DNA from 4 places in the Paenibacillus sp. V4I7 genome. Region 3 is predicted to be linked to each of the others. Evidence: riboswitches for the same ligand, from Rfam matches in the RefSeq annotation. Region 3 holds a riboswitch; each other region holds the start of a gene.
What was found. A riboswitch is a leader RNA that binds a small molecule or an ion and turns the genes downstream of it on or off. The one in region 3 is predicted to bind cyclic di-GMP.
Positions count from the first base shown of each region.

Region 1: it holds a riboswitch for cyclic di-GMP, as region 3 does, so the genes downstream of both, QFZ80_RS31140 (S-layer homology domain-containing protein) here and QFZ80_RS09440 (hypothetical protein) in region 3, are expected to answer to the same signal.
Region 2: it holds a riboswitch for cyclic di-GMP, as region 3 does, so the genes downstream of both, QFZ80_RS04910 (hypothetical protein) here and QFZ80_RS09440 (hypothetical protein) in region 3, are expected to answer to the same signal.
Region 4: it holds a riboswitch for cyclic di-GMP, as region 3 does, so the genes downstream of both, QFZ80_RS34265 (OmpL47-type beta-barrel domain-containing protein) here and QFZ80_RS09440 (hypothetical protein) in region 3, are expected to answer to the same signal.

Region 1 is NZ_JAUSZD010000002.1:6,656,525-6,659,575, reverse strand. Features, by position in the region: gene QFZ80_RS31145 (3D domain-containing protein) at 196-885, shown strand; cyclic di-GMP riboswitch class I at 1,087-1,181, shown strand; cyclic di-GMP riboswitch class I at 1,402-1,486, shown strand; gene QFZ80_RS31140 (S-layer homology domain-containing protein) at 1,547-3,051, shown strand, end outside.
Region 2 is NZ_JAUSZD010000002.1:813,964-817,014, forward strand. Features, by position in the region: gene QFZ80_RS04905 (MDR family MFS transporter) at 5-1,228, shown strand; cyclic di-GMP riboswitch class I at 1,340-1,434, shown strand; gene QFZ80_RS04910 (hypothetical protein) at 1,537-1,842, shown strand; gene QFZ80_RS04915 (exopolyphosphatase) at 2,012-2,890, shown strand; gene gloA2 (SMU1112c/YaeR family gloxylase I-like metalloprotein) at 2,967-3,051, shown strand, end outside.
Region 3 is NZ_JAUSZD010000002.1:1,845,012-1,848,062, reverse strand. Features, by position in the region: gene QFZ80_RS09445 (GDYXXLXY domain-containing protein) at 1-1,159, opposite strand, end outside; gene QFZ80_RS09440 (hypothetical protein) at 1,327-1,554, opposite strand; cyclic di-GMP riboswitch class I at 1,714-1,808, opposite strand; gene QFZ80_RS09435 (ABC transporter ATP-binding protein) at 2,164-3,051, opposite strand, start outside.
Region 4 is NZ_JAUSZD010000002.1:7,312,643-7,315,693, forward strand. Features, by position in the region: gene QFZ80_RS34250 (ParM/StbA family protein) at 1-43, shown strand, start outside; gene QFZ80_RS34255 (hypothetical protein) at 40-486, shown strand; gene QFZ80_RS34260 (hypothetical protein) at 521-979, shown strand; cyclic di-GMP riboswitch class I at 1,333-1,424, shown strand; gene QFZ80_RS34265 (OmpL47-type beta-barrel domain-containing protein) at 1,519-3,051, shown strand, end outside.

The DNA.
Region 1 (3,051 bases), 4.8 Mb from region 3:
CACGCCTGCTGCCGTTAACTGAACATGAATATCATCATTGTAAATAGCGTACTATACGTTTCTCTCATAAGGGTGAGTTTATCGTTATTCACATCCTATCAAAATGAGGAAATTTAATACGAGACGTATATAAATCATAGAATTGGTCGAATCTAGTAGCTATAACTCTATTATTTTTTATGAGGAGGAAATACTATGTTTCGTAAAATTCTTTATGTTACTTTGACGCTTCCGTTGCTGCTTTGTTTGTGGCAGGTGCAACCCGCCTATTCGTACCCTGAAAGTGAAGATGGGGGGGGATTACCTCCTACGTATAGTATGGCAAGAAATGCAGGTCCTATGGAAGAAGCCGCTCAAGCTGAGCTTGTTCAGCCTAAGACGCAGTATCAAGTGGACCGAGGAGATACACTGTACAAAATTGCTCGGGATTTTGGCATATCAGTAGATGCCCTTATTAGCTCTAACGATATTCAAAATCCGAACCAGTTAACGATTGGTCAAAGTTTAACGATTCCGATGGGTGATGCAGAGATTGGTTTACCTAATGGTCAAAAGAAAATCATCAAAAAAGTATTGAACACAACCCTCACAGCTTATACGGCTGGTGTTGAATCAACAGGTAAAAAGGCCTCCCATCCCATGTACGGCATCACATTTAGTGGTCTAAAAGCAAAAGAAGGACGCACGATCGCCGTGGATCCTGCTGTAATCCCTTTAGGATCTACAGTGTTCATTGATGGCATCGGCATTCGCAAAGCGGAGGATATTGGTTCTGCTATTCGCGGTTCGAGAATTGATGTATTCATGAATGATTTAAGTGAAGCACAAGAATTCGGCGTAAAGAAGAATGTGAAAGTCTATTTACTAGACAAAGAGAATGTTTAAATCGATAGGCAATTTAATAGGGCTTAGGGTCAACCGGAATATCCGGTTGGCCTTTTTTGTGTGAAAGCACACACTTTGCGTAGGTATTTCCTCTTTTTTGTAGAAAAGTGTTGAATTATGAAATAATGTGGATTAATATGGAAAACAGTCAGTTCTAAAAGACTAGTTATAATGAGTAAAAATACCTAATAACCAAGCGATAATGAACAAAGGCAAATCCATCGAAAGGTGGAGACGCAAAGCCACGGGTCTAAGCCATGAGTCACAACTCATGGGATGATAGCCGGGTTGCTCTATTGAGCTTGGTTTTTTGTGTTATTTAACATGGAGATTGAGAAGGAGCGAGTGCGTGTGAGGTTTATAGGATAAACTTCGAAGGAGATTTCGTAGAAGGAAAGATGGGTAAAGGCACTTACTATGATAGGAATGGTAAGGTAATTGTCCAGGGGCAGTAAGTTTGACGTGATGAGTCTAAATGACTAGTAGTAAAGTAAATCTACCTAAGTACCAAGCAATAATGAACAAAGGCAAATCCGTCCGAAAGGCGGAGACGCAAAGCCACGGGTCTAAGCAAGGGCACTTCCTTGTACGGGCTACCTACATTCCTTTTGGAGTGGCTTTTTTATTGCCTTTATATCAAAGTAAAAGAGAGGAAGATTGTATGTTGGCGAGGTTAATAGGAAAAGTTGCATTTATCGTTATGTTTTTGACCGTTCAATTCGTATCTTTCTCAGGTTTAGCGCAAGCAGAAAACCAACCATCCTTACGTGACATTAATGGATATTGGGCAGAGGATGCCATAAACGAATGGATCGGTAATGGATTGATTTCGGGCTATGCCGATCAAACCTTTCAACCCGATAAAGTCATTACCAGGGCGGAATTCATATCGCTTGTCAACAAGGCGTTTGAGTATCTCCATAAGGATGACCAAACCTTCAAAGATGTTTCTCAGGAGAATTGGTTCTATAACGATGTAGCCAAAGCAAAATATGCCGGCTATATTTCTGGGTTCGATGACGGCACCTTCCGTCCAGATCAACCGATTAGCAGAGAACAGGCTGCCAAAATCATCTATCCACTTATGCAATTAGAAGATGTGTTACCAAAGAGCGATACGCGAACGTTTCACGATGAGCAGCAAATGTCTGACTGGAGCAAGCCTTATATAAAAGCAGTCGCCTCGGAGGGTTATCTTAAAGGGTATCCTGATCAGAGCTTCCGTCCTCAGAAATCCATTACAAGAGCAGAAGCCGTAGTGATGCTAGATAATGCCGTAGGGCAGCTGATCCATGAGCCTGGAACTTATACTCCAAAAGCTGATGTTGAAGGAAATATGACAGTCAACAGCGGCGGTGTCACTATAAAAAATGCTGTGATCAAAGGCGACCTCATCTTGGCAGCGGGGATAGGGGAGGGGGAAGTGTTCCTTGATCACGTGACAGTAAAAGGAAGAACGATTGTGAATGGGGGCGGAGAAAACAGCATTGAAATTCAAGATTCGACCCTCAATCAGATGGTGGTTCAAAAGGACTTCAGCAGAGTCAGAGTTTTTGCTAAAGGCTCTACGAGTATAAGTCATACCATTATAAAATCGGGTGCGAAATTAGAACAAGAGCAAGGAAACGAAGGCTTCCAATCCATTTCCGTGCAAGGAACGACTGTGAATGATGTCGTTCAATTAGTAGGGACATTTGTGAAAGTTGACCTGAAGTCGATGGTAACCGTCGAGATTTCCAGTCAATCCGTTGTCACCTTGCTTGAAACGCAAGCAGGTTCGGAAGGCTCAGGAATCAAGATGCTGGGCAATGCCATATTGGAGCAGATCATTTTGCAAGCAGCCGCGAAGGTGACGGGAGAAGGATCAATCCTTAATGCGGTGATTAATGTGGAAGGCGTAAGCTTTGAACAAATTGTAAAGAAATATACACTTGCCGATCTGGTGAAGCTCGTCGTAATTGGCGGGAAGGAAGTAACAGGAAACTCTCCTGTTCCGAATGAGGACAACCCGAGAGAAGATGTACCTCCTGGACAGCCACCGGCTACTGAGCCGGGTAATGTAGTGGATATTAATGCTGCCTTTATCATACAGGACAAGGTATACACACTGTACCCATCCATCGCAGATTATTCGACGGTTCAATGGGACGTTTCGAACACGGTTAC
Region 2 (3,051 bases), 1.0 Mb from region 3:
TCTAATGAATCGATTGCGTGGTTTTCTAAATTCTTATCATCCCATTGTACATACGTTAATACTTGGAACCGTTATGGCTAGGGCCGCGTCCTCTATGAGTTTGCCGTTTCTCGCGATTTATTTAGCCAGACATACGTCGATGAGTGCGGTGATGATCGGAATTGTCATTGGGATGGGTTCTTTGGCTGGGACCGTAGGCGGTTTTATTGGGGGCACCTTATCGGACCGATTCGGAAGGCGCATTATCATGCTGGCGGCGCTTTTCGGCTGGGCGTTCGTGTTCTTAGGCTTCAGCATGGTTAAATTACCAATTCTGTTTATGCTGCTCAATATGCTGAACGGCTTGTGCCGATCCTTTTATGAGCCCGTGTCGCAGGCGTTGATGGCAGATCTCACAGAACCTGCGAAGCGACTTAAAGTATTTTCGATGCGGTATATGGCTATTAATCTTGGTGTTGCAGTCGGGCCACTTTTGGGTGCCTTTTTCGCTACGATGAACGGTGCGCTGCCTTTTCTCATCACAGGAATCATTTATTTTATTTATGCGGTCACTCTTTACGCACTGCTCATCGCTTTTGGCATCAAGAAAATCGAGGGTGAGAAGAAATCTTCGGTTACTTTCGGTTCTGCTGTGCGAGTGATTCGCAGTGATATGACTTTTCGCTTGTATATCTTTGGTGGCATTATTGGAGCTATCGGATACTCCCAGGTGATGGTGACACTTTCGCAATATTTGGAGCAGAGTTTTGTCGATGGCGTGAAAATGTTTGCGATCTTGATGAGTGTGAATGCGATTGTGGTCATTGTCATGCAGATTCCACTTACTCGGTTGGCCGAAAAGTACACGCCAGTCGCTGCAATTGTAATTGGCAACCTAATGTTTGCGTTAGGGGATGTCGGCTTTGCATTTTCCCACTCGCTGGTATGGCTAATTATTTCGATGGGTATTTTCACCCTTGGCGAGATTCTAAATTACCCCGCTGCTAATATGTTGATTGACAAATTAGCTCCCGAGCATATGCGTGGCACCTATTTTGGCGCTCAAACATTAACGAACATAGGCCACTTTATTGGACCCTGGGTAGGTGGGTTCTTGCTCGTTTCTTATGGTGGAGATACGTTATATGTTCTTATGGCTGTTCTTACAATTGCGGGATCCATTTTCTACTGGAGAGGCTCAATTCGTCAAATGATGGCGAAAAATACGTCGAAAAAAGAATTTTTTTGAAAAATAATGCAAAATTAGTTCTTAGGAACTATTCGATTTCAAAACGACTTCCCGTATCCTTGAGAGTGTACATATTTATTACTCTTAGTTCTTCAGATATGTAGCAAGACATCTCGACAAAGGCAAAGCTGGCGAAAGCCAGTGACGCAAAGCTAAAGGGGCTTCCTTGTCCTGCAAACCGGACTCGCAGCCAGCCAGCCGCCGAACGATTGGGTATCAACATCAGAACCCCTCCGATCGGTTCACTATGGTGGGGTTTTTCTCTGTCATAACAAATTCATGTAAAAATAAAAGGAGGATCCAGCAGCATGCAATCAGAAGGAATACAACAAGAAGAACAAAAAGTGACTTCACTATGTGGTAATCATGTTGCCCGTTTGGTGCCTTCCTCGGATGGACCAAAGCTCATGATTAATCGGGAAGAATACGCGTTAAATGAAAATTGTTGGGATGTTGAAATGTTTCACGGGAGAAACAATAGCATCTTGATTTTCTACTGGAAGGGCGAGGTTAAACTTTCTGTGAAAATGCCGCCGATGTCGCAAATTGAAGCATTTTTGACAAGGCTTTATCAATGTTTATCATCCAAATTAAGAACGGTACAGCCTATCTAGGCGTACCGTTTTTTTATTACCAGCTGTAAGGGATTTATAAAGACAAAATGATTGTCACAAATTGACACAAGCTGATATAATGATTGTGGATTTTAGTAGTGCTTTGGAACTATTATTAGGGGGATACATGCATGAGATTAATCACTCGTTCGGATTTTGATGGATTAGTATGCGCGATGCTTTTCAAAAAGATTTAAACATGGTGGATGAAATGAAATTCGTCCATCCCAAAGATATGCAGGACGGTTTGATAGAGGTTTCGGAAAACGATATTTTGGCCAATGTCCCTTATGTAGCGGCTTGTGGCTTGTGGTTCGATCATCATTCCAGTGAACTTGAGCGGATGGGCGAAAAGATTGAATTCAAAGGGGAAACCCGTATCGCGCCAAGTGCGGCACGTGTTGTTTATGATTACTATGGAGGGCCTGAGACCTTCGGTGATATCGATGATATTATGCGTGGGGTAGATAAAGCGGATTCGGCGCAGTTCAGCAAAGAAGATATTTTGAACCCAAGCGGATGGGATTTATTATCTTTTATCATGGATGCTCGAACGGGTTTAGGCCGTTATCGCGATTATCGGATTAGTAATTATCAATTGATGGAAGATCTTGTGGAGCACTGTGCAACGATGTCCGTTCATGAGATTATGGAATTACCAGATGTGAAAGAGCGTGTTTCGCGATATTTTGAGTTAGATGCCTTATATCGTGATATGCTTCAAACCTATACGCGGACGGAAGGCAATGTTATTATTACCGACCTTCGTGATGTGGAAACCATCTATCCAGGGAACCGTTTCATGGTGTATGCCCTTTATCCGGAGCAAAATATCTCGATTTGGGTCGTCGATGGCCGAAATAAACAAAACTGCGTCTTTGCTTGTGGTCACAGCATTGTGAATCGCTCGTCCAAAACGAATATTGGCAATTTGATGCTCCAAAATGGTGGAGGCGGTCATCATGCAGCTGGTACTTGCCAAGTTGACTATGTGCACGCTGAGGAAGTTTTGAAGAAAATTGTTGAAACGATGAGAACAGACGGATAAAATAAGTGAAACGGACCGCAGGATGGGGAGTTCCCGGAAAGCGGTTTTTCACGAAATGGGGACAGGGGGCAATGGAGTGGAGTTAGAACAAATTCATCATGTGGCGATCATCAGCTCCAATTATGAGCGATCGAAACACTTCTATGTCGACTTACTTGGAT
Region 3 (3,051 bases):
AAACAGCCGCTCCCGCGCCAAGCAGCAGTCCACTAATGAGAATCGTGTATCGCACTAATGCATTTAGTTTTTTCGCTATGATCATCGCAATGACAGTGACAAAACCAAAACCTATCAATACATTCTCCGGTTCATCAAATCCTAGTACAACTGTAACGATCCCAATGATCGTCAAGCTTCCCAGAATCGAACCAATAATGATGACTGATACAGTGAGAACACGGACGACCCATTTGGTAAAATCGCCATCCGGCTTTGCTTGATCCGAAGCTTCTAGATCTGAGTGATTTTCCGGATCCAAATGCTTGGATGCAGGATTCCAAGAACGAATAAAGTTCATGAACTTTACATTCGCAAAGATGAACAAGATAATAAACAACAAGCTGGCAATGAAAAACAACTCGTTATAATGCTGGATAATAAGCTCGATATATTTGACGGTCACCGAGATCGATACCCACAAACCCGCAAACAATAGATAAGCTTTGTTCCTCGTCTTGTGTGTATAGTAAATCGCTATCGCAAGTACTAGGACGAGAGGTAAGTTCATAAAGACACCGTACTTTTCGTACTCTTGTGAATTGGAAGCCACGACTAAAACAGCCATCCCAACTTGAAAAGAGATCCATTTGAGAAAAGACGATTGCAAACGCCCCTGCTCGGTCAGAACATACAAGATGCCATTCGCAATGGCGATTCCGAGCCAGATGGCAATTTGGATGATTTCCGCATCTGAACTCCCTCCCCAACGTCCAAAGAAATAAATCCCATAAGCGAGATGGCCCAAAATATAGGCCAGTGCATAGTAGGGCTGCCATCTAGTTAATAGGGCAAGTAAAAATGCCGGAATGAACCATACGGCGAACAAGCTGTAACTGTCAGCATGAGAATTGTAGGTTTGCCCAATGAGTCCAACACCTACACCGAAGGATATACAGCTCGCAAACAGGCTAAGTTTACTTAGAAACTGCCTGCCATTTTGGCGAGAAAGCCATACTGATAAGCCGTAAAAGCCCATAATGAGCACAAAGACAGGAATGAATTTCTCCCAGCGGTTTAATTTCTCCCAATTCGTAGCAAAAAAATATACAATGGCGGTTAGTAGAGCACTAGCTCCCAATATATAGCCTAGTTGAATCGTAACAAATTTAGATTTCATGATGATATTCCTCCTCTCGCTTACTTCTTATTGTACTAGAGATGTTCAGTTTGAGAAGTACTATCTATTCCTAGTACCAGATCATTAGCCTATAGATGACAAGACATTAAAATAACAAAAAAGCCAGCACTAGGCTGGCAAGTATCGAATGAAGAAAGCCGTTATATTCAATCTGTATTCTTAAACTTTTGAACAGAACTTTGCAGTACAACAGCCATATCAGATAGTTGGCGAATCGCTGAGGTTATTTCCTGAATGGAAGCACTTTGCTCTTGAGCCGCCGCCGCCACTTCCTCGTAGCCTGCAGATTGTTCCTCAGTAATTCCAGAGATTTTCTGCATGGCGTTAGAAATAGTCTCAAAGGATCTTTCCGCTCTCTCTAATGTATGGATCAAGTGGTCTGTCCGATTGGAGAAAACAGAAATTCCATTAAAAATAACTTTAAAACTTTCATACGTATCGTTAATCCAGCTTTGACCTTGTTCAACTGCTTAATTTCCTTGAACAATGCTCTCCATGACAAGAATGCTGTCATTTTGGGTACTAGAAACGAGCTCGGTGATTGAGCTTGCGTCTTTCGTGGATTGCTCCGCCAGTAGTCCCTCTAGCTTTGCGTCCCTATTTTTCAATAGGTTTGCCATTATAAAGTTGTAGGTGAAAATTCCCATCTTCGACAATAATCGACAACAAAACTTTACAATTTTATACATTAGCATAGTATAGTAATATAAATAAAACAACACAATTTTCCAGTATTGTTTGTAAAGTTAGTATATTGTAACTATATTGCTTTTTTAACATTTTCCCTAACCAAAGGTAAAATAGGATCAAAACTCTCTCTCAAGACAGATATACCAATCCATTTACGCAATACAACGATAGAAACTTTTAGAGTCTTTCTAGGACTTTTGTCACGCATATAAAATGAGAAAAGCTTCGTCACGATTTCCTAACAAGGAGTCGGACAAAGCTTATTTTCACACCTAAGTTGCCGTGCATGCCTGCTATGAAATCGTTTGCTTCGCATCCATATTCCCCTGTGAATGCAGATATAATTGCTCGTAATAGCCACGAAGCGCAAGTAATTGAGCATGGTTCCCTTCTTCAACAATTTTCCCCTGGCTCATTACAATGATGCGGTTGGCATGCATAATGGTTGAGATGCGATGTGCGATAACAAGTGTCGTTCTTCCCTCGGCTACGACCTGCAGCGCGGATTGAATCAACTGCTCCGTTTGTGAATCCAAATTCGCTGTAGCTTCATCTAAAATCAGTACTTTCGGCTGGAATACGATAATTCGCGCGAACGAGATCAGCTGTCTCTCTCCTGCGGAAAGCCCGCTTCCCCTCTCGGATATGCGGGACTCATAACCATCCTTCATTCGTGAAATGAGAATGTCTGCCCCAACCATCCGGCATGCCTCAATAACTTCCTCACGTGTTATGGTTTCATCGAACATCCGGACATTGTCCAGAATACTGCCTGCGTATAAGTAAGGTTCCTGCTGCACAAGTCCAACCATACGATGGAGTACGGCCTGCGGGATATCACGAAGATCCGTGCCATCAATGCGGATACTTCCCTCCTGCACATCATAAAAGCGGCAAAGCAGACTAATCAGCGAGCTCTTACCAGCACCCGTCGTCCCCACAATACCAATCAATTCGCCGGGTTCAATATGAAGCTCTAGATCCTCAATAACAGTTGTATCCTTCAAATAACCAAAATGCACATGGTTGAAATGAATGTCCCCTTTCACGTCGGACAACGAGGGCGGCGACACGCCTTCCTTATCCCTTACTTCCGGTTGAATGGAGAAGATATTCCAAATTCGATTGACAGACACCGTCGTAGATTGAAGGGTATTCCACTGCTGAGTAATGTTATTAAT
Region 4 (3,051 bases), 5.5 Mb from region 3:
TGATTCTGAAGGAGTATCTGAGAGCGGGAGCGGTTCGGATTGAAAAAGCGGAGATCCACCGTTTACGTTCGTTCCGGTAAGGATGTTACCCTCTATATTCCGTCAGATACTCCGTCTGAGGTTATCGACTATTTGAATCAGTTGAAAATGGAAGGTATTTTCAGTCAAGGAATCATGGATATTTTGACAAGATATGTTCGTGAAGAGCAATCGAGTAAGCGACCGGTTGTAGAATTATTTCCCGGGAAAGAAATGGTCTCGGACATGGATGATGCCGTTTCTCTAGCAGACAGCTATAGTGACATGGATTCGGCAGAGCCTATTGAACCTTCTCATGAATCGAATGATGATTTCAACCAGCCAAAGAAGGAGATCCTGAGTGCCAATGATCAGAAAAAATTCAGCTTGGCGCAAATATTCCGGCAATCTCGGCATAATTCGGGAAAGCTAGTACAACCCTCGGATCATGGCAACAATAATGAGTAGGTGAACTCCATGATAATGAAAAGGAGGACATCAGATGGACAACGGACAAGCTAAGGACGCAGCGCGTCATTTTAATCTTTCAGATGAAGTTTTTCACCATCCCGGCATGGATATTTATACACAAATGACTTTTATCGTCTTGAAATGTTATTCTTCGGAATCGAATATGCCAGGATTATCTGATATCGCTAAGCTCGGTCGCATGAGTCTCAAGCAGGCGACCAAGGCTTTGCAGCAACTCGTGGAGATGAGAATTGTCTCGCATAAAATATTCCGTCGTATGGTTGGAGATTTCCAAGACGATCGACTTTCGTGGGCTGCTAAGGGCTTGCTTACGTTTTGCAAAGAGAACCCGAACATCAACCTAGACGATCTAGTGGAACTATCCAGTGAATCGGGCGAGGATGAACATAGCATACGCAAGGCTCTTAAGGAATTGTACGAATATGGGTACTTGGAAGAGTACCCTGTATGGAGTAAAATTGCTAACTAAGGTATAGATGACATAAGAATCAATTTTTGTATATCACCCGCAAGTCTGAGGGGACTTAAAATAGGCCATGCTATCTACATTTGTAGAAGCATGGTCTATTTGTTTAAGTTTGAAAGACTCTAAATGGCTCGATGTTCATATTGTATACAACATCATGTATAAAGGGGTATCCATTCAAATATTGTCGAATTACAATGAAACTTTGATGAATATAGGACAATCATTGGATTTTCAACTAATTAAGAAGATCAAAAGTACTAGAATATATGTGGGGTTTGATTATATAGTTAAATTTACCTATTCAAATTACTAGGAATATAGTATTATGGCAGAGATGGAAATATCGAAATCTCAAGTGAAAAGGGCAAATTGCAGGAAACTGTGAGACGCAAAGCCAAGGGCCTGAAACGCGTATTAAAAACGCGGATGGCAGCCGGTTACCACAGGGAATCATAGTGTTTTTCTATGAACCTTGTATAAGGTTCTTTTCTTTTTTTTGAGATCATTAATCCTTATTATAAGAAAGGAAGGAATGTCAGATGTCAATGAAGAAATCAAGACAAATGTCTATGGTTCTCACACTGCTTTTATTTGTTCAATTAATCTTTCCAGGATTACATGCGTGGGGAGCAACAGACAACGGAACTATCTTACCTCCAAGCAATCTTGCTACTCAACTTCTAACGCCAGATGATGTGAAATTAACGTGGAGCCCGGTGTATGGAGCTACAGGATACACTGTATACAGCATCACCTATGGGCAGCTTATTAATGTTGGGACAACAACAACAGCTAGTCTTACTATAAATAATCTGGCGGAGGGGTCCTACAGTTATGTTGTATCCACCTTAAGTTCTGAAGGCGAATCTGGCCCTTGTGCTCCGGTGGATGTTAACATTGTTTATCCCGATATGACAGCTCCAACCTCTTTAACATACACCTTACAAAATGGTAACAATATCGTTTTGAACTGGGGAACAGCTCCTAATGTACAAACCTATCATTTGTATGAAAATCAAGAGGATGGAAGAAAATTAGTCTATTCAGGGACAGCAAGAACTTTTACAGTCAACAATACCGCTGAGGGAATATATACATATACAGTAACAGCTAGTCATACTTTGTACGGTGAATCTCCTAACTCTACGCCAGTAGAAGTTACTGTCGGATATCCGGCTATGACGGCTCCAAATGGTTTAACGTATACGGTGGCTACCGATGACGTTACATTGAAATGGAATGCTGCTGCTTATGCAACTGGTTATAATGTCTATCAAATTATTGATAATCAAAAAGTTATAAAAAGCAGCCAAATAACGGGTACAACTGTATCCTACATGAATTTGCCCGCTGGAAATTATACATATGTCATTCACTCTTTCAGTGACCGTTTCGGAGAATCTGTCGAGGGCAGCACGGTTTCCTTAACCGTAGGGATGATGGTGCCGCCGAGCAACCTGACTTTTAAACTTCAAAATGTGAATGACGTGGTACTGACTTGGAATGCAGCGATCAACGCAACCTCTTACAAAGTGTATCAAGTAATCGATGGAGAAAAAGTGTTAAAAAATACAGTTACCGGTACGACGGTTACATTTACGAATATGCCAACCGGCGATTATGTATATGAGGTTCATTCGTTAAGCAACTTGTTTGGCGAGTCAACAGACGGTAGCACAGTTTCCTTGACTATAGGAGGAGTCACGATGACTCCTCCCGCAACGTTCACTTCCAAACTGCAAAACTTGACCGATATCGTTCTGACTTGGACAGTTGCATCTAATGCTACCTCCTATAAAATCTATCAAGTTATCGGTGACGAGAAAGTACTGAAAAGTACGGTAACAGGCACGACGGTTACCTACATCAATATGCCTGCGGGTGACTATGTATACGAGGTTCATTCTGTTAGCACCCGTTTTGGTGAGTCTGCCGAAGGAACCCAAACTGCCTTAACCGTTGGGGAAGTAGCCATGGCTGCTCCGGGGAATTTCGCATACAAATTCCAGAATGTAAATGACATTGTACTTACATGGACGGTTGCACCTAATGCTACGGCGTATAAAGTGTAT